One region of the Shewanella sp. Isolate8 genome, then DNA from elsewhere that is predicted to be linked to it. Evidence: predicted binding sites of a transcription regulator. Region 1 holds the regulator's gene; the other holds the start of a gene.
What was found. Region 1 encodes FliA, which starts transcription of late flagellar genes. Its sites were predicted from a motif close to CTAAAGNTNNNNNNNNNNNNGCCGATA; they were not measured.
Positions count from the first base shown of each region.

Region 2: the regulator FliA is predicted to act here: its motif matches at 9,538-9,564, upstream of pomA (flagellar motor protein PomA).

Region 1 is NZ_JAKEVI010000001.1:976,793-987,496, forward strand. Features, by position in the region: gene fliR (flagellar biosynthetic protein FliR) at 41-838, shown strand; gene flhB (flagellar biosynthesis protein FlhB) at 838-1,971, shown strand; gene flhA (flagellar biosynthesis protein FlhA) at 2,124-4,223, shown strand; gene flhF (flagellar biosynthesis protein FlhF) at 4,235-5,629, shown strand; gene L1D43_RS04260 (MinD/ParA family protein) at 5,634-6,515, shown strand; gene L1D43_RS04265 (RNA polymerase sigma factor FliA) at 6,508-7,227, shown strand; gene cheY (chemotaxis response regulator CheY) at 7,270-7,653, shown strand; gene L1D43_RS04275 (protein phosphatase CheZ) at 7,667-8,404, shown strand; gene L1D43_RS04280 (chemotaxis protein CheA) at 8,420-10,648, shown strand.
Region 2 is NZ_JAKEVI010000002.1:538,855-549,558, forward strand. Features, by position in the region: gene L1D43_RS11575 (prolyl oligopeptidase family serine peptidase) at 1-169, opposite strand, end outside; gene L1D43_RS11580 (isocitrate dehydrogenase) at 470-1,477, shown strand; gene rlmM (23S rRNA (cytidine(2498)-2'-O)-methyltransferase RlmM) at 1,598-2,689, opposite strand; gene L1D43_RS11590 (DUF423 domain-containing protein) at 2,789-3,178, opposite strand; gene L1D43_RS11595 (alpha/beta fold hydrolase) at 3,171-3,866, opposite strand; gene L1D43_RS11600 (transcriptional regulator GcvA) at 4,205-5,116, opposite strand; gene L1D43_RS11605 (hypothetical protein) at 5,299-5,529, shown strand; gene thiI (tRNA uracil 4-sulfurtransferase ThiI) at 5,884-7,341, opposite strand; gene L1D43_RS11615 (flagellar motor protein MotB) at 7,582-8,526, opposite strand; gene pomA (flagellar motor protein PomA) at 8,531-9,298, opposite strand; gene xseB (exodeoxyribonuclease VII small subunit) at 9,694-9,933, shown strand; gene ispA ((2E,6E)-farnesyl diphosphate synthase) at 9,934-10,704, shown strand, end outside.

The sequences.
Region 1 (10,704 bases):
ATGAAGCGCCGCGCCCGCCCGGCTATCGAGCGTTGCTGAGATGGAGATCTTGCTGTCGACCATAATGCAGACGCTGTCGGCCTACATGTGGCCGCTGTTTCGAGTGTCGAGTATGTTGATGGTGATGGCCGTATTTGGCGCTAACACCACGCCCACCCGTGTGCGCCTGCTGCTCTCGGTGGCGATAACCTTCGCCATCGCCCCCATGTTGCCGGTCAATACCGAGGTAGAGCTGTTCTCATTAGGTGCGGTATTCGTTACCGTGCAGCAGATATTGATCGGCGTCGCCATGGGGTTTGTGACCCTGCTCATCATGCAGACCTTCGTGTTGACCGGACAGATCATCGGCATGCAGACCAGCCTAGGTTTCGCCTCCATGGTGGACCCTGGCTCAGGCCAGCAGACACCTGTTATCGGTAACTTCTTCCTGCTGCTGACGACCATGATCTTCCTGGCGGTAGATGGTCACCTGGTGATGATCCGCATGTTGGTGGCGAGCTTCGATACCATTCCCGTGTCCATGCAAGGAATAAGCATCGCCAGCTATCGGCGTTTGGCAGAGTGGGGCGCCTATATGTTCGGCGCGGCGCTGACCATGTCCATCTCGGCGATCGTTGCGCTCTTGCTGATCAACCTCTCTTTTGGGGTGATGACCCGCGCCTCGCCGCAACTTAACATCTTCGCCATCGGTTTTCCCGTGACCATGGTGAGTGGTCTGATTATTCTCTGGTTGACCCTGACGCCTATCATGGCGCATTTCGACGAGGTCTGGCGTTCGGCCCAGTTGCTGCTGTGCGATCTGGTGCAGCTGCAATGTAGTACGGCTGGGAGTTTCTGATGGCCGATAACGATACCAGTCAGGAGAAGACCGAAGAGGCGACCCCCAGGCGACGCGAACAGGCGCGAGAGAAGGGGCAGGTCGCCCGATCTAAGGAGCTGGGCACCTCTGCCGTGTTGATGTCGGCGGCGGTTGGCTTTGCCGTTATTGGGCCGAGCCTGGGGCAGTCATTGATGAGCGTGATGACGAACCTGTTTACCATGAGCAGGCCGGAGATCTACGACACCAATAGTATGTTCAACATCTGGATGATGGTCTTCAGCGAGCTGGCGATCCCTATGGCCAGCTTCGTGCTGTTTCTTGCCTTTGTCGCCTTCCTGGGGAATGTCGTGCTCGGCGGCATCACCTTCTCGGCCAAGGCTTTCATGCCTAAAGGCAACAAGATGAACCCCATCAGTGGCTTTAAGCGCATGTTCGGGGTGCAGGCCTTGGTGGAGCTGACTAAGGGGATCGCCAAGTTCTCCGTGGTGGCCCTGATGGCCTATCTGCTACTGAGTTATTACTTCACCGATATTCTTACCCTGTCCCAGGGGCACCTGCCGGGCAATGTCTATAACGCGCTGGATCTGCTGGTGTGGATGTTTATCGTGCTCTGCTCCTCTACCGTGATTATTGTGGTGATCGACGTGCCGTTTCAGATTTGGAACCATAACAAACAGCTGCGGATGACCAAGCAGGAGATCAAGGACGAGTATAAAGATACCGAGGGCCAGCCCGAGGTGAAGGGCAGGGTGCGTCAGATGCAGCGTGAGATGGCGCAGCGGCGCATGATGGCCGAGGTGCCCAATGCCGACGTGATAGTGGTCAACCCAGAGCACTATGCGGTGGCGGTAAAATATGATGTGACCAAGGCCGCCGCGCCCTATGTGCTTGCCAAGGGGGTAGACGATGTGGCCTTTAAGATCCGTGAGATCGCCCGCGAGCATGATGTCGCTATCGTCTCAGCACCGCCATTGGCCAGGGCTATCTATCACACCACCAAGATAGATCAGGAGATCCCCGAGGGGCTGTTTACTGCCGTGGCCCAGGTACTGGCCTATGTCTTCCAGCTGCGTCAATATCAGCAAAAGGGTGGTAAGCGTCCGACGCCTATCCCTGTCAATCAGCCTATCCCCGATGAGCTAAAATACTAACGCTTTAAGTTGGTTAACTCTTATTTTGCGTCTGTACTGTCTGATATTTGTTCGTTTGTTATCCGTTCGAGTCGCTGCGAACTAAGCCAGCCTTAAGTTGGCGTACTTTTTGCTGAAACCTAGCTAGATGTCAAAGTTCAGGCGCTAGATTGATGGATTTGAAAGCAAGCTTAGGTCAACTAAAACAGGTAAAACCAGCCAACTTCAAAGGGATAGGCACACCTATCTTGGTACTTGCGGCGCTGGCGATGATCGTCTTGCCCATGCCGGCCTTTCTGCTGGATATCCTGTTCTCCTTTAATATCGCCCTGGCGCTGGTCGTTCTGCTGGTCGCCATCTATACCGACCGCCCCTTGGACTTTGCCGCTTTCCCAACGGTTCTGCTTGTTGCCACCCTGCTGCGTTTGGCGCTTAACGTCGCCTCGACCCGTATCGTATTGCTCGAGGGTCATAACGGCGGTGACGCCGCGGGTAAGGTGATCGAGGCCTTCGGCTCAGTGGTGATCGGTGGTAACTATGCCGTGGGTCTGGTGGTGTTTCTTATCCTGATCATCATTAACTTCGCCGTGGTGACCAAGGGGGCAGGACGTATATCTGAGGTGAGTGCCCGCTTTACCCTGGATGCCATGCCTGGTAAGCAGATGGCTATCGACGCCGACCTTAACGCCGGAGTCCTCAATCAAGATCAGGCGCGTATTCGCCGCGCCGAAGTGACCAAGGAAGCCGACTTCTACGGCGCGATGGACGGTGCCTCTAAGTTTGTAAAAGGGGATGCCATCGCGGGCATCATGATTCTAGTGATCAACATCCTGGGTGGTTTCGTCATAGGTATGGCGCAGCACGGCCTGGACTTCTCCTCTGCGGTCGAGATCTACACCCTACTGACCATAGGTGATGGCTTGGTGGCGCAGATCCCTGGCCTCTTGCTCTCCATTGCGGCGGCCTTGATGGTGACTCGCCAAAACGAATCTGGCGACATGGGTCAGATGGTGATGAGTCAGATGTTCGACAATCCCAAATCACTGGCCATCGCCGCCGGCGTGCTGCTGATCATGGGAATCGTGCCCGGCATGCCTCATTTTGCCTTCTTAACCTTCGGCATCATTACCGCGGCGGGCGCCTATTTTCTGCATCGCAAGAAAGATCTCGATAGGCAGCGTGCCCTGGAGATCGCCAAGACCTCGCCGGCAACCCCGGGTGATGCCAAGCCCAAAGAGCTTAGCTGGGATGATGTGCAGCAGGTCGATACCATTGGCCTGGAGGTGGGCTATCGCCTGATCCCTCTGGTGGACAAGGGCCAGGGTGGTGAGCTGCTCGGCCGCATCAAGGGCGTGCGTAAGAAGCTGTCTCAGGAGCTGGGCTTCCTGGTACCCGCGGTGCATATTCGCGATAACTTAGACCTTGCGCCAAACACCTATCGTATCTCGCTGATGGGAGTAGCCTCCGGTGAAGCGGATATTCGTCACGATTGTGAACTGGCCATCAACCCCGGCCAGGTCTACGGTAAGCTGGATGGCGTCGAGACCACAGATCCCGCCTTCGGACTCGAGGCGGTATGGATAGCACCAGAGCTAAGAGAACACGCTCAGACCTTAGGCTATACGGTCGTTGATGCCGCTACGGTAGTGGCCACTCACCTGAGTCAGCTATTGACCAACAACGCCTCTAAGTTGCTGGGTTACGAAGAGGTGCAGCAGCTGATGGATATGCTGGCCAAGCATTCGCCTAAGCTGGTTAGCGGCTTCATTCCCGATGTATTGCCGCTGGGCACAGTGGTCAAGGTGATGCAGAACCTGCTTAATGAAGGCGTCTCCATTCGCGATCTTAAGACAATCGTTCAGACGCTGCTCGAGTACGGGCCTAAGAGTAACGATACCGAGGTGCTCACCGCCGCCGTACGTATTGCGCTTAAACGCATGATTGTACAAGAAATAAGCGGTCCAGAGCCGGAAATTCCTGTCATTACTTTGGCGCCGGAATTGGAACAGATGTTGCATCAGTCTATGCAGGCAACGGGAGGCGAGGGGCCGAATATCGAACCTAGCCTTGCCGAGAGGATGCAAAAGTCGTTACTCGACGCATCCCAGCGTCAGGAGATGGTGGGTCAGCCAGCCATCCTACTGACTTCGGGTATGTTACGTTCGACGCTGTCGCGTTTTGTTAAACATACGATTCCAAATCTAAGGGTGATCTCTTACCAAGAGGTACCCGATGAGAAACAAATTCGCATCGTATCGGCGGTCGGCCAGTAGAGGGTATTTAAGTGAAAATTAAACGTTTTTTGGCAAAAGATATGCGCTCTGCATTGGCCCAGGTAAAAGAGACGCTAGGCTCGGATGCGGTGATCATGTCCAATAAAAAAGTCACCGGTGGCATAGAAATTGTGGCCGCGGTCGACTACGACGAGCCTAAGCCAAGCGTGGCCAAATCAAGCGATGCCGCGCCCCTGTCACCCAGCTTTCTCGATCTGGCCGAAGAGAAGGTGTCTATTGGTCGTCAGCCCATCAAGGCAGAGTCAAAAAAACAGCCATCACCCGTGGCCGATTCGCTGCAAGCGCTGCTCGAGCGTCAACAAAATCGCGTCAGTCAGCAACTAAGCCAATCGAATGAAGCACTCGAGATGCCCGCCTGGGCACAAGGATTGAAGGCGCCAAAAGAGGAGGTCCCTGCAATCAGTCAGCAGGAGAGCCCTGTCCTCAATCGTCCCAAGCGTGAAAAGAGCGGTGCGGCCAGCAGCGAGATTGAATCCATGCGTGAGGAGCTGGCCTCCCTGCGCAACCTGCTGACCCATCAGGTGACCTCACTGCTGACCGAGCAGAAGAGCCGCCTGGATCCTGTGGGTGCCATGTTAGAGAGCCGTCTTCTGGAAGCCGAATTTAGTCCTGAGGTTGCCGCTAAGTTGTCGGCCTTGAGCGAACACTATGTACCGGCGGATCTGGTGAAGGCGCTTCCGCGTAGCCTGGCGAACATGCTCGACAACCAGGGGGACGATATCGTTCGTCAGGGCGGAGTGGTTGCCTTTGTCGGTCCGACCGGTGTCGGCAAGACGACGAGTGTCGCAAAATTAGCCGCTCGATTCGCCGCGCAACATGGTTCAGATCAAGTTGCATTAATTACAACCGATCATTATCGCATTGGAGCCTATGAGCAGCTGGCAACCTATGGCAAAATAATGGGGTGTCCGGTCAAGCAAGCTCATGATCTCAATGAGTTGGAACAAATTCTTTATCAGTTCCGCAATCGCAAGCTAGTATTGATAGATACGGCGGGCATGGGACAAAGAGATGTGAGATTGTTCCAGCAACTTGATAATTTAACTGCAAATAGCAGATTACCTATTCGCAGTTATCTGGTACTGTCATCTACAAGTCAAAGAAGAGTGCTTGAAGATGCCGTCGCGCAGTTTACTCGGATTCCATTATCCGGTGCGATTTTGACCAAATTAGATGAATCGGTGGCCTTGGCGCCGGCATTGAGTGTGTTGATTCAAAGTGGATTACCCTTGAGTTATGTCACCGATGGCCAGCGAGTGCCAGAAGATATGCAAGTGGCCGACACCTTAGCCTTAGCCAACAAGGCCCTGTCGGTACTCGAAAAGAAAGTGCAACCAATACAGAATAACGAAAGGTCATATGAACAGGCCTACGCATTTGAGTAATATAATGAGTCGGGATCAAGCAAGCGGTTTACGTATGATGAATCAACCATATAACGAAAAAGTAAAAGTAATTGCCGTAACCGGTGGTAAAGGTGGCGTAGGTAAAACCAGCGTATCGATCAATACCGCCGTCTCCCTGGCCGAGAAGGGCAAGCGAGTGCTTGTGCTCGATGCCGACTTGGGTCTAGCCAACGTCGATGTCATGTTGGGCCTAAGGGCTGAGCGCAATCTGTCCCACGTATTATCCGGTGAGGCCGACCTTGACGAGATCATCGTTCGTGGTCCAAAGGGTATAGGCATTATTCCAGCCACTTCCGGTACCCAGGCCATGGTGGAGCTGACACCTGCGCAGCATGCCGGCCTAATCCGCGCCTTCAGTGAGATGAAGACCCAGTTTGATATCTTGGTCGTGGATACCGCTGCCGGTATCTCGGACATGGTGCTCAGTTTCTCTCGCGCCTCGCAAGATGTCTTGGTGGTGGTCTGTGATGAGCCGACCTCTATTACCGATGCCTATGCTTTAATTAAGATTCTGAGCCGCGAGCACGGCGTATTCAGATTTAAGATTGTGGCCAACATGGTCAGAAGTTTGCGAGAAGGGATGGAGTTGTTTGCTAAACTTAGCAAGGTAACCGACCGTTTTCTCGATGTGGCCTTGGAGCTGGTTGCGACTATCCCATTCGATGAAAACCTTCGTAAGTCAGTTCGTAAACAAAAGTTGATCGTCGAGGCGTTTCCTAAGTCGCCGGCGTCGATTGCTTATCATGGTTTGGCTAATAAGATCATTAGCTGGCCAGTGCCACAACAGCCGGGCGGCCACCTAGAGTTCTTTGTGGAACGTTTGGTACAACGTCCAGAATATCAAGAGGATCGTACGAGTGAGTAAAGCCGCTGCGTATACTTGTTTAGATAACAAAGCTTCTATTGTCGAACAGTATGCACCGTTGGTTAAAAGGATTGCTCACCATTTACTTGCTCGTCTGCCCGCCTCGGTGCAATTGGATGATCTGTTACAAGCAGGTATGATGGGCCTGCTCGAAGCCTCGGCCAAGTTCGACGGCAGCAAGGGGGCTAAGTTTGAAACCTTTGCCGGAATACGCATTCGTGGCTCTATGCTCGACGAGATCCGCCGTGGCGACTGGGTACCCAGGTCGGTTCACCGCAATCAACGCCGCATAGCACAGGTGATTGACGAGCTAGAACAAGAACTTGGACGTGACGCAAAAGACAATGAAATTGCGGATCGACTTGATATGCCGCTCGATGAGTACCATCATATTCTTAATGATGTTTCAGTCGGGAAAGTAGTTGGAATTGAAGATCTTGGCGTATCGGTCGATGTAGTAAGACAGGAAGATGATCACCAGGACGACGCATTTGAATCTCTGGCAGAGACACAGTTTCATGAGGCCCTCGTGGAAGCGATTAAATTACTGCCAGAAAGAGATGGATTAGTTTTGTCGTTATATTATGACGAAGCATTAAATTTAAAAGAGATCGGTGCCGTACTTGATGTCAGCGAATCCCGAGTAAGCCAGATACACAGCCAGGCGATGCTCAGACTCAAAGCGAAACTCAAGCATTGGACCAAAATATAACGATTACATGAGCAATATAAAAACAGCTCCGCGGAGGAAACCTTGGACAAGAATATGAAGATTCTCGTTGTTGACGATTTCTCAACAATGAGACGCATCATCAAGAACTTGTTGAGAGACTTGGGTTTTAATAACACTCAGGAAGCAGATGACGGTTCGACAGCCTTGCCTATGTTGCAAAAAGGCGATTTTGATTTTGTCGTGACCGATTGGAATATGCCTGGGATGCAGGGGATCGACCTATTAAAGGCTATCCGTGCCGATGACAACCTGAAACACATTCCTGTGTTGATGGTGACTGCGGAAGCGAAAAGGGAACAGATCATCGCAGCGGCCCAGGCCGGCGTGAATGGCTATGTGGTGAAACCTTTTACTGCGGCGACATTGAAAGAGAAGTTAGACAAAATTTTCGAACGACTCGGTTAATCAAGGTTGAGCTATGCAGGCAGAAACTTCAGGGCTGATCAATTTAGCACAGGCCAAGCAACTCGTTGATCTACTCGAGGCTGGCCAACAAGAGCAGGCCGATGAGCTAATTCGCGACATCGCCAGCCCGATTCAGAAAGAGCTGTTTGACGAGGTGGGTCGCCTTACCCGTCAGCTTCACAGTGCGATAGTGGATTTTCAGGTGGACGGTCGCCTCGTGGAGCTGGCCAATAGCGAAATTCCCGATGCCAAAGAGCGCCTCAATTATGTCATCGACATGACGGAGCAGGCGGCAAACAAGACCATGGACGCCGTCGAAGAATCTCTGCCGCTTGCAGATGCGCTAACCGCAAACGTACAGGCCGTAAAGCCTTCCTGGGATCGTCTGATGAGACGCGATATTCAGCTGCACGAATTTAAGGCGCTATGCCATGACGTTCAGCAATTTATCGAGCGCAGCGAGTCCGATTCCAATCGTTTGAAAGAGTTACTCAATAACATATTGCTGGCCCAGGACTTCCAAGATCTGACCGGGCAGATGATCCGCCGGGTGATCGAGCTGGTACGAGAGGTGGAGAGTAACCTGGTCTCCATGTTGACCGTATTTGGCGAGCAGCCTGCAACGGATAAACCCCAAGCATCAGAGAAGTGCGTCGAAGCTGAAGGTCCTATTATGAACGCTGATCAGCGTGATGATGTCGTGACAGGGCAAGATGAAGTCGATGACTTGCTGTCGAGTCTAGGTTTCTAAGTAGGAGTCATATGAATGTCCTTTGATGTTGATGAAGAGATACTGCAGGACTTTTTGATTGAAGCGGGTGAGATCCTTGAGCTTCTCTCTGAACAGCTGGTGGCGTTAGAGAATAACCCCGACGACACCGAACTACTCAATGCCATCTTCCGTGGATTCCACACAGTTAAAGGTGGCGCAGGCTTCTTGAGTCTGACGCCCATGGTGGATGTCTGTCATGAAGCGGAAAATACCTTCGACCTGCTACGCACAGGGAAACGCAGTGTCTCCGCCGAACTGATGGATATCATCCTGCAGGCCGTCGACACCATCAATTCTATGTTTGCCGAGACCCAGGCGGGTGTCGAGCAAAGCCCTGCCGATGATGCCCTGTTGGCTAACCTTAAATTATTGAGCTCTGGTGGCTTATTACCGTCGGAAATGGGCGGCGCTGGCGAGACGCTTGCCTCTGAACAGCCGGATGAAGCGCCTGTTGATGACGGTATCGAGCTGTTTGATACCCCGCTCGATGACAATGTCGAGTTGTTTGACGAGCCGGTAAGCAATGATCCCGTGACCTCCATTGTCGGTGAAGGCGATATCGATGAGATAGATGAGTCTGAATTCGAAGCCCTGCTCGATGCGCTTCACGGCAGTGGAAAAGGGCCTTCTGGTGCCAGCGCTGCGGCTAGCGCACCGGTTCAGGCCAGCGACAGTGACGACATCACCGACGATGAGTTCGAGTCACTCCTCGATGAACTTCACGGTTCGGGTAAATTCCAGGCGCCCTCTGCACCAATTGCCAAGGTGCCAGAGCCTAGCTCGCCGCCGGTGGATGCCGATGAGATCACCGACGATGAATTCGAGAAGCTGCTCGATGAGCTGCATGGCGCCGGTGCCGGTCCTGGCAGCGAGACCAGCAAGCCTGCGACTCCGGCGGCCCCTAAGGCGCCAGAGGTCTCCGCACCTAAAATGGCAGCTCCTGCGCAATCGAGTGTTAAGCCACAGCCCGTGGAGGCGCCTGCGCCTAAACCTGTGGTGAAGGAGAAGGCTGCGGCCAAGGCGCCAGCCACTAACATGCCGCAGGCGGAAACCACAGTACGTGTCGATACCGCGCGTCTCGATCAGATCATGAACATGGTCGGTGAGCTGGTACTGGTGCGTAATCGTCTGCTTAGCCTGGGGATCTCCCGCGATGACGAGGATATGTCTAAGGCCCTCGCCAACCTAGATCTGGTGACCGCCGATCTCCAGGGCGCAGTGATGAAGACCCGCATGCAGCCAATCAAGAAGGTGTTTGGCCGCTTCCCTCGCGTGGTGCGGGATCTGGCGCGCAGCCTGAATAAAGAGATCGATCTTCGCATGATAGGTGAAGATACGGATCTGGATAAGAACCTGGTTGAAGCCCTTGCGGATCCCTTGGTTCACCTGGTGCGTAACTCGGTCGATCATGGTATCGAGATGCCTGACGAGCGTGAAGCTAATGGCAAGTCGCGTACCGGGACTATTACCCTTTCTGCTAGTCAGGAAGGCGACCATATCCTGCTCAAGATTGAAGACGATGGTGCGGGGATGGATCCCGATAAGCTCAAGCAGATCGCCATCACGCGTGGCGTGCTTGATGAAGATGCTGCTGCGCGCATGTCTGATGAAGAGGCCTATAACCTGATCTTCGCCCCGGGCTTCTCTACTAAGGTGGAGATCTCTGATATCTCAGGTCGTGGCGTTGGCATGGACGTGGTGAAGACGCGCATTACTCAGTTAAACGGTACCGTGCATATCGATTCCCTGAAAGGTAAGGGGACTTGCCTGGAGATCAAGGTGCCGCTCACCCTGGCGATTATGCCGACCCTGATGGTGGAAGTTGCACAGCAGGTGTTTGCCCTGCCGCTGTCCAGTGTCAGCGAGATCTTCCATCTGGATCTGACCAAGACCAATATTGTCGATGGCCAGTTAACCGTGATAGTGCGAGAAAAAGCCGTACCGCTCTTCTATCTGGAGCATTGGCTGAGCCGCAAGGCCGCGAGCTTCAAGCATGGCGATAAGCAGCATGGTCACGTGGTGATCGTACAACTCGGCACCATGCAGATAGGTTTCGTGGTTGACTCCTTGATTGGTCAGGAAGAAGTGGTGATCAAGCCGCTGGGCACCCTGCTACATGGTACCCCGGGCATGGCTGGCGCCACGATTACCTCAGATGGTGGCATCGCATTGATATTAGATGTACCCGGCTTATTGAAACATTACGCCAAGAATAAGAAATAGCAGTTAGTGGTACAGCGAGCTAGCGGATAGGCGTGATGCCCAAGGCGTCACGCCTT
Region 2 (10,704 bases), on a different contig from region 1:
CTCCCCGATCCGGACTCACTTCGACGGCAAAGGCACTGCCATTGGCCGAGAGCACGGGTTTCTTGAGGGATTCGAATTTCATGATGACATCGGGTGTCACATCGGCGCTAAAGGCAGCGCAGGAAAAGAGACTGGCGCACAGGAGAGATAGGGTCGGTAATGGCTTCAAGGTCTTCCTCATTTTTAACTTATTATTAACGGATGCAGCTTGTCATTAACGTGTGTAGCCTGGGGTATTAGACTAAAGTAGACTTTTTTAACGGTTAAGGATCAATCATCGTCATTAGCCTTTGTTATTGCAAGTTAGCCTACACAAAAAAACGTGAGATTGCTCACTAATTCCTGTGAAATTTGCGCAAAAGTAGTTAAAATAAAGCCGATAAAGATTCTAAAAATTCATAGTCATAACACCGTGTCTTTCGACATGGTCAGACAATAGCAGTAACGACCAACCGTGGAAGGACTCTCCATGTCAAAAAGAACTATTACCGTTATCCCGGGTGATGGGATTGGCCCAAGCATAATCGACTCAGCAATCAAGATCTTAGATAAAGCAGGATGTGATTTCGAATACGAGTTTGCCGATGCTGGTCTAGCCGCACTTGAGAAACAAGGTGAACTTCTACCTCAACGTACACTGGATATGATCGAAAAGAACCGTATCACGCTTAAAGGGCCATTAACGACCCCTGTTGGCGAAGGTTTCACCTCAATCAACGTCACTTTACGTAAAAAATTCAGCTTATATGCCAACGTACGCCCTGTATTGTCTTTTAAAGGCACTCAGGCACGTTATGACAACATCGACATCATCACGGTACGTGAAAACACCGAAGGTATGTACTCAGGCCTAGGTCAAACCGTTTCTGAAGATGGTGCGACGGCAGAAGCCACGAGTATCATTACCCGTCAGGGTGCCGAGCAGATCACCACCTTCGCCTACGAGCTAGCGCGCAAAGAGGGTCGTAAGAAGGTGACTATCGTACACAAGGCCAACATCATGAAGTCGACCTCAGGCCTATTCCTGAAGGTGGCTCGTGAAGTCAGCCAGCGTTACCCAGACATCACCACCGAAGAGATGATTGTCGACGCAACCTGCATGAAGCTGGTAATGAACCCAGAAAACTTCGACGTGATCGTCACCACCAACCTGTTCGGCGACATCCTATCGGATCTGTGTGCCGGTCTGGTAGGCGGCCTGGGCATGGCGCCTGGCGCTAACATTGGTAAGGACGCGGCGATCTTCGAAGCGGTTCACGGCAGTGCGCCAGATATCGCAGGTAAGAACCTGGCTAACCCGACTTCAGTTATCCTGGCCTCGATCCAGATGCTGGAATACCTGGGCATGTCTGACAAGGCGGCAGCCATTCGCTCAGCAGTGTCTGCCGTGATCGAAGAAGGCGATCGCACGACTCGTGACCTTGGCGGTACCCACGGTACTTCTGACTTCACCCAGGCGGTACTGGAGCGTCTGTAATAGACCAAGTAGCCGTAAGCGAATAAGCTAAAACAAAAAGCCCCGCAATCGCGGGGCTTTTTATTATCCGATATTTCTTAAGTTAACCAATGATCCTGTTGTTAACCATGGATTCTGCTGTTAACCAAAGTTAAATCCGACGCTGGGTCGCAGCCAGAGATGCACAGTCACCTCATCTCTATCATGATAAAGATGCTTACAGGCCAAATGGAAATCATCGATACCATTTTCCCTTAGCACCTCTTGCATGGTGGCCAGGATAGTCGACACCTCTTTATAACGACTCTTCATCGGCAGCTTGAGGTTAAAAATAGCCTCCTTAAACCAGCCGTTGATCGCCCAGGCCTCCATCAACTCGGCCACACGCGAGGGTTTCTCTACCATGTCGCACACCAGCCAGTAGATATTCTTCTTCGGCGGCTCGAAACGGAAGCCGTCGGCCTGATAGTGCCTCACCTGCCCTGTGTCCATCAGGTTCTGCGCCATGGGGCCATTATCGACCGCCGCCACGAACATGCCGCGGCGAACCAGCTGATAGGTCCAGCCACCTGGACAGGCACCGAGATCGACCGAGTTCATGCCGCTGCGTAGACGCTGCTCCTGTTCCGACTTAGGAATAAAGTGGATGAAGGCCTCGTCCAGCTTGAGGGTCGAGCGGCTCGGCGCATCGCTGGCCATCTTGAGCCTTGGGATCCCCATGAAATAGGGAGAGCTGTTGTGACTCAGGGAGTAGCCCACATAGGCGGTGCCCGGACCGACGAAACAGACGTGGACGATGGGACGCTTGGGATTTTCCTTCTCAAGTAACGCGCCGCTGCGTTTTAGCGCCTGTCTCAGGGGCACGGTAAACTTACGACAAAAGGTCGACAGCTCCTTGGCCTCATTGGTATCAGGCGTCTCGACCCTAAGCTCACCTGCCTTGCTCACCTTAGCCAGGGCATCGACGATAGGGCTAACTCTGTCGCCCTCGGGCAGATCTTTTAGCAGCTCGTTGGCGGCAAACATCTGACGAGTGAAGATAAGCGAGTCCAGCTCGATCTGCTCGGCCAAGAGATCGGCATCACCCGCCTGGAAGCACTGAAAAATCACGTAACCGTCGTTACGATTGGTCTTTACAAAGCCGCCAACATTCAGCTCTGCGGCTCGCTGCTGGATCTCGGCTGCGCAGTCTTTCTCGTAGCCGGCACGGCAATATAAAAATAGGTTTATCATAGGAAGATCCTGAATAAAAAATGGCGACCCATATCATTGGGCCGCCATTCTACACTTTCTCGAAAATGAATACGATTATCTTAACGCCCGCTCGCGGTGCTAATCGTCCAGCTCCACCACTCGATTACGCCACACGGCCACCGCGATGAACAACCAGCCCAGCAGGAAGCAGACACCACCCATGGGGGTCACGGGCCCTGTCCACTTGCTGCCCACCAGCACGTAGAGATAGAGCGAGCCGGAAAACATCACTATGCCCAGCAGAAACAGATAACCCGCCCAGTCGATCAGGCGAGACTTGAGCCAGTGACCACTAAAGGCCACGGCGATCAGGGCAAAGGTGTGATAAAACTGATACTCGACACCCAGATTAAAGATGTCGATCATCTCTGGCGTGGTCACCTGCTTGAGTCCATGGGCGCCGAAGGCACCCAGTGCCACGGCTAAGAAACCACTCAAGGCTGCCAGCAATAGAAAACCTTTACGCATCTAACCCCCTAATAAATTGAATACTATGTGAGACTGCCCGATCCAGATTAGCGCTTTGGGTCGTGCCTGACGACTTTCTTGGCAGAAAACTATGATCGCCATCGGTTAACCACTCGAGTTTGACCTTAAAAGGTGCAAGCCAAGTTTCGACCTGGCCCTTGGCGCCAAACTTATCGCGGTCGCCCTGTATCACCAGCAGCGGCGCCCGACACTCGGCAATAGGCTCGAGTCTAGGCTCGCCCCCTTTAGGCGGCACGAAGGGATAACCAAGACAGATCACGCCATCGAGCGCTTGCTCGGCACCGAGCATCGCCGCCATGCGCCCGCCCATGGACTTGCCCATCACAATCAAACGCTTGGGTTGGTATACCTCACGCACCGTCTCTATCAGCAGGCTAAAATCCTTAATCAGCTTGGGCGCCCTGTCCGGCGGCCTGCGCTTACCATCTATGGCGTTGTTGCGCATGTAGGGAAAATTAAAGCGGATCACCCCAAGCCCCTGGCCTGCGAGACGCTCGGCCATCTGCGTCATGAAATCGTGTGCCATGTTGGCGCCAGCCCCATGGGCCAGCACCACTAAGGTGTCACAACCAAGGCCACTGTCATCGACGGCGCCGGAAAACAGACACTGACTCGCGGGCAGCTCCGCCAGCTTAAGCCGCGCATCTAATTTTTGTGTAAAACTCATCTCAACTCTTTATCTTTGGTCAGGCCCCATAAGAGGCACGACTCGCAACTGATTTAATGAATAGCTAGGGCCTGTTGACCTTTTGAGAACAAATTTTGTTCTAATTGAGCACGTTCAAATCGCGACAGGAGTCTTGGAGTATAGTTATTCTATATAAAAGCCGAGTAACAAAGAGTTGAACGTGCTCAAGACGAACCCTACGGGCAGCGTCTGTATCATTTTTCTACTGCGTTATCGCTCATTGATGTAGCACACTATATTACAATCGCTCTGCCTTGTATAAAATCGATACAGAATGCTGCAAAAATGAACGCGAAAGATAAACAGGCCCTAGAGGGTTAGCCCGGCAACAGCTCGCTGCGAGACTCCTCTTCGAACATGTCGAGCATCCATTTCCTGAAGGCAACAATCTTGCCTATCTCGGCATGATTCTGCTGACACACCAGATAGTAGGCGTTCTTGCTCACCAAGACCTCGGGGAAGGGGCACACCAGACGCCCGGCCTTGATATCGGGACGGGCCAATACGCTGTAACCCAGCGCTACCCCCTGACCGTGAGCCGCCGCCTGCAAAACCAGTGAAGAGTGACTGAAGATAGGCCCCTGGTTCACATTAATGTCATTAATTCCACATTGTCTAAACCAAGCCTGCCAATCATGACGGCTGGAGTCATGCAGCAGGGTGTGATGTTTCAGGTCGCTCGGCTGAGATAACGGCTTGGGGCCGCTGAGCAACATAGGCGAACAGACAGGGATCAACACCTCGTTTCTCAGCTTGTCGGCACGCAGCCCTGGCCAGTTGCCCATGCCGTAATAGATGGCCACATCCACGTCGTCGGTCAGGCTGCTGGTCTCGTCGTCCACCGCCTTGATCCGCACGTCGATGTCGGGATTATTCTCGCTGAAATTCGCCAGACGGGGCACCAACCACTGAATGGCGAAACTAGGCGAAGTGCTTACCGTGAGCGAGCCTATGGCACTTCGGGCCAGCAATCTGTCGGTGGCATCGGCCAGTTGTACAAAGATATCTTTTATGTCGAGAAAGTAGCCCTGCCCCTCTTCGGTCAGCAGCAAGGATCGGTTCTTACGACGAAAGAGCTTTAGCCCTAAATATTCTTCTAATGCCTTAATCTGATGACTTACCGCGGCCTGTGTCACAAAAAGTTCTTCCGCGGCGCGCGTAAAGCTTAAGTGACGGGCTGCGGCCTCAAAAGCCTTCACCGCATTCAATGGAGGTAAACGTCTCGACATAGTGATCCTTGTCTCACATTTTAATTAGTTTTTCTAATCCGTATTGTTACATTTTATCGTTTGTAAAGGGAAGGGGTTTTGGTTAAATTTTGCGCCAACGAAATGATTGAAGTTAGACAGCCTCTACGACGTATTTGGGGAGTGTCTGACACCCCAAGATATGCCGCCCGGAGGCGACCACTATGATTAACTTTAAAACTGTATTTGCCATCGCACTGCTCTCAGCCTCAAGTGCTGCCACTGCCGATGAAATCGTTATCGATACCACAGATCTGCACGCCACCATCAGCGCGCAACTGGCCGAAGGCCTGGAGCTGATGCAGCAAGATCTGAATGAAGACCTCAACGCCATTCTGGTTGCTCAGAAAGATGAGCAGACGGACACCAGCGTTAGTGCCCAGCGCGCAGAGTAATAGCTAGCCCACCTGAGCTAACGACTCGCTACAAACAATAGTAATAAGCCGCGTCTAAGATGCGGCTTTTTTATGTCCGCCGAAGACTCATACCAACTAGCACAGGACCTAACTCATCATCTAACTCGCCAGCCAGCTCACCACCTGACGCAGACAGTCTGCTTGGCAGTCGACTATAGATAAATTTATCAAATAAGTTACGCGAGAACCCATGCAAATCCAAGGTTTTATCTCCTTAAGGCCAAAATATCCATGAAGCCTGCTCTGGATAAAGCGGCCAATAAAAAAGGCCGCCTCATGGCAGCCTTTATCTAAATCCTTGTCTCTCTTTTCGAGAAAGCCGCTTCGAGGCGCTTATGCGGGACGATAGACCTTCACGTTGTGATAGCCCTGCTCCTGCAGATAAAGCGCCTGTAGCTTGCTCATGACGCCTCTGTCGCAGTAGAGCAGATAGGTCTTCTCTTTATCGAGATCGGCAAACTGGGTGGCCAACTTGAAGAAAGGAATACACTTCACCTCGATACCGTTGAGGCTAAGTGGGCTCTGCTCTTCCTCTTCCGGCGAGCGGATGTCCACCACAACCTCACCACCCGTGACCGCATCGACCGTCTCAGTCTCGGTGATCTTGGTATCCATGCTGACGGCGATGTCGCGAATATCGATCACCTCGGCCGCCTCGACCACGCGGTCGATCAAGTCTTCGGAGAACTTCTCCTCCTCGGCGAGGATCTTACCCATCACCGCCTTCACCGTCGGCTTCTGCGAGATCACGCCGCAATATTCAGGGATCGACTTGGCGAAGTCTTCGGTGCCGATCTCGCGGCTCATGTTAATGATATCTTGCTTATCCATCACGATCAGCGGACGCAGAATCAGCATATCGGTGCTGCGGTCGATCACATTCAGGTTAGTCAGAGTCTGGCTGGACACCTGCCCCATAGCCTCACCCGTCACCAGCGCCTGAATGCCCATCTTCTCGGCGATACGGCTGGCGGCACGCATCATCATGCGCTTGAGGATAACGCCCATCTGGCCGTTATCTATCTTCTCAAGGATCTCCTGCACCACGGGGTCGAACGGCACTGAGATAAATTTCACCTTGTGCGACTCGCCGTATTTCTGCCACAGATGATAGGCAACCTGTTTAACGCCTATCTCGTGCTGATCGCCGCCTAGGTTAAAGAAACAGTAATGGGTACGAGAGCCGCGCTTGATAAACTGGAAGCTGGAGACGCCAGAGTCGAAGCCACCAGAGATCAGCGACAGCACATCTTCCTGAGTCGCCATAGGGAAACCGCCCAAGCCGTCGATGCGCTTCTCCACCAGATAGAGATGTTCGTTATCTATCTCCAGGTTGACCGTCATGTCGGGGTTCTTCAGCCTGACACCGGCCGCCTCGGTAAACTGGTTGAGTCCACCGCCCACGTAACGCTCCACCTCGATTGAGTTAAACTCATGCTTACCGCTACGCTTAACCCGAACACAGAAAGTCTTACCGGCCAGTTCCTCTTTGTAGAGTGCCAGCGTCTGCTGGTAGATATCGTCCACCGACTCGAAGGTACTCTCACGCACCTGCAGCACATGAGCGATACCCGGAATACAGGCGAGACGCTCGGCATAACGCTCAATCATCTCTGGCTTGTCTTCTGGCACCCTGACCATGATCTTATCCCACTGGCGCTGTACCCTGGCCTCTTCATCGACCTTGCGCAGCACGTTTCGGATATTGGTTTCAAGCATCTTGGTAAAACGCATTCTTACCGGTTTGCTTTTCATCATGATTTCAGGAAAGAGTTTTACGATAAATTTCATGGGCGTTCCGCGGGAATAATTTTAAACAGCAATTTAGCCATTATACCAAGGCCGGTGCACAAATGCCCATAAATCAGCGACTCGGCAAGGATTTTATGCCACCAAGCCCAAAGATGAGCATAATTTGTCCAAATTAAGATTATCCCCATAGCACAGGTCACACGCCTGCACCGCTTAAAGCAAAAAAGTCCACCTAAGTGGACTTTCTATTGATGGATGAAGCCTAGCCATTAAATGCGGCTATTGGCCGACCAAGATCTCATCAGACTCCTTGGCCTTACCCTGCTCGATGGCGATCTCAACCCTGCGGTTACGGGCCCGGTTGGCGGCGGAATCATTGGCGACCAGGGGGGCGGTATTGGCCATGCCAACCACCTTCATGCGCTGCTGATCAAATCCTGGCACACGCACCAGCTCATGGGCCACGGCCACGGCGCGTTTGCTGGAGAGATCCCAGTTCGAGCTGTAGAGCTCGTTACTGATATTCATATCATCCGTATGACCCGAGACGGTAATGATCCCCGGCACATCCTTTAATAGCTCCCCTACACGGCGGATCACCGGCTTAAACCTGGGCTGTAGGAAGCCAGAACCGGATGAGAAGGCGCCCTTTTCACGGATGCGAATGATGATCTGCTGCCCCAGAGACTCGATCTCAATCGCGCCGTCGATGATCTCCTTGTTGAGCTCCTGAGCCATCTTCTTCACCTGATCGTTGATCTGATCCTGTGACGCCGCATCCTGTTTCTCCTGCTTGGCCTGAGCCTCGGCATCCGCCTCTTCCTGCGCGGTAGATGACGCCTCGCCGCCGCGCTGCTCACCCCGCTGCTGCTGCACGCCGCCGGCGCTGTCATCATCACCGGCCTGCACCTCAATGGTGGGCTCGGTCATCTCATTGGTCTGCTGATTGATAATCTCTATGGGGGTGGGTTCTGGCTTACCCGGGCGAAACTCCAGCGCGATCACCGAAGTGCCCTTGGGAATATCTTTGACTTCAACCTTATTTTGTACACCGAAGGCATACTTCATCGAACCGGCGATCTGCTTGAACTTCATCACGTCCATCTCGGAGAAGGCCAGCAGCAGAACGAAGAAACACATCAATAGCGACATGAGGTCGGCAAAAGTTGCCAACCACATAGGCGCCCCGGCGGGCGGACAATCGCATTTGACCTTCTTAGCCATCTGGCTATTCCCCGTCCGTCGTGTCTATATTCCGCAGTTTCTCCGAGAGATAATTCTTCAAGAAACCCTCGATGACCCTAGGGTTCTGTCCGTCTTGAATGGCGAGCACCGCATCCATGATCAGGTTGCGGTTGAGCATCTCTTCCCCCATGCGTAGAGAGAGTTTATCGGCGATCGGCAGGGCGATCATGTTGGCGATAATGGCGCCATAGAGAGTGGTTAACAAGGCCACCGCCATCGCCGGGCCGATAGACTTAGGGTCGTCCATGTTAGACAGCATGGCCACCAGACCAATCAGGGTACCTATCATCCCCATGGCGGGTGCCACATCACCCAGCGCCTTGAAGATGCTGATGCCGGTCTTGTGGCGCTCTTCGGTGAGGGCGATATCTTTCTCAAGGGCTTCGCGCACCACATCACCGTCATGGCCGTCCACCAACATATCGACCGCTTTCTGCATGAAGCTGTTGCTGATCTCCGCCTCTTCCAACGCCAGAAAGCCCCCCTTACGCGCCGCATCGGCCATGGTGACCGATTGCTCGATCAACTCGTCGGGCTTATCTATCTTGAACATGAAGGCTTTGGCGGCGATCTTGACCGCACCGAGGAACTGCTTGAGGTTAAACTTCATCATCACCACAAACAAAGAGCCTATCATTACGATAAGCACAGAGGGCACATCAACAAAAATGGCGATACCACCACTGCTGACCATAGCTCCGATAATAAAACCAAATGCACCAATCAGGCCTATCAGGGTCGCTAAATCCACAACTCTTCCTCATATACAGTATCGGCCGTTGCTAATACCTTGACCTAGGGATCAAGCTCTCAGTCAACACCATAATCATCTCGAGACAGGTCTCTACTCTACTCATTCTTGCAATGAAAGGCATCTCCTCGCCCCAGCGCGACGACACAAAAGTCGTCAATTAGACGGTATTTCGCCTAACCGCGGGCAGGAGTTTACGATATAATATCTGACAAAATTGAGTATTGTTCTAATTCAATTATCGGACAGCTTACACGCAAGTTTAGCTACAAATTCAATTTTTTATAAAAAAACCTCCTTAAAGCGTGCTATTGCACAAATATACGACAGCGCAATTTGACCCCTAGGGTTGACTGAGATACTTTGTCTGTCGCTAAATTCTTGGGAAAATCACCGTGGCCAAAAAACCTGAAAACCTGACCTTCGAAGAGTCACTCACAGAATTAGAAAACATCGTCACTAGCCTGGAACAGGGCGATGTATCTCTGGATGACGCCCTCAAACAATTTGAGCGCGGCATCAATCTGGTCAGAAACAGCCAAGGCAAACTCGAACAGGCCCAACAGAAAGTCTCTATCTTGACTCAGGAACAAGATCAACCCAGCTTGCAACCCTATCTGCCAGAGGGCGAATAATTGCTAAATGAAGCGATAACGCGATACCAGCAGCGCGTCGACGGCCAGCTGCGCCATTTTATCAATGCACAAGACGATACCGAGCCACAACTCAAGGCCGCCATGACACACGGCGCCCTGATTGGCGGCAAGCGTATTCGCCCTTTTCTGGTCTATGCCGTCGGTGAGATGCTGGGTGTGCCCCTTGAAAGGCTAGATGCCTGCGCCGCTGCCATCGAGTGTATCCATGCCTACTCGCTGATCCATGACGACCTACCGGCCATGGACGACGATGCGCTGCGCCGCGGCCAGCCAACCGTACATATCGCCTTCGATGAGGCCACCGCCATACTGGCCGGCGATGCGTTGCAGACCTTGGCCTTCGAGATCATCAGTCAGGAAGGCAGCGAGCTAAGCGCCAATCAACAACTGGCCATGGTACGTGCCCTTGCTAAGGCATCTGGTTACGGCGGCATGTGCGGTGGTCAGGCGATGGACCTTAACGCCACAGACAAACAGATAGATCTCGAGACCCTAAAGCAGTTACACAGATTAAAGACCGGCGCCTTGATCCGCTGCGCAGTGGAATTACCTATCATTGCTGCCGAGGTCACAGATGAGCAGGCAAGCCATCTGATAACCTTTGCTGAAGCCATCGGCCTCGCCTTCCAGGTACAAGACGACGTGCTGGACATTATCGCCAGCACCGAAGAGCTGGGTAAGCCCCAGGGCTCTGACTGTGAATCGAACAAGAGTACCTATCCGAAACTACTCGGTTTATCCGGGGCCCAA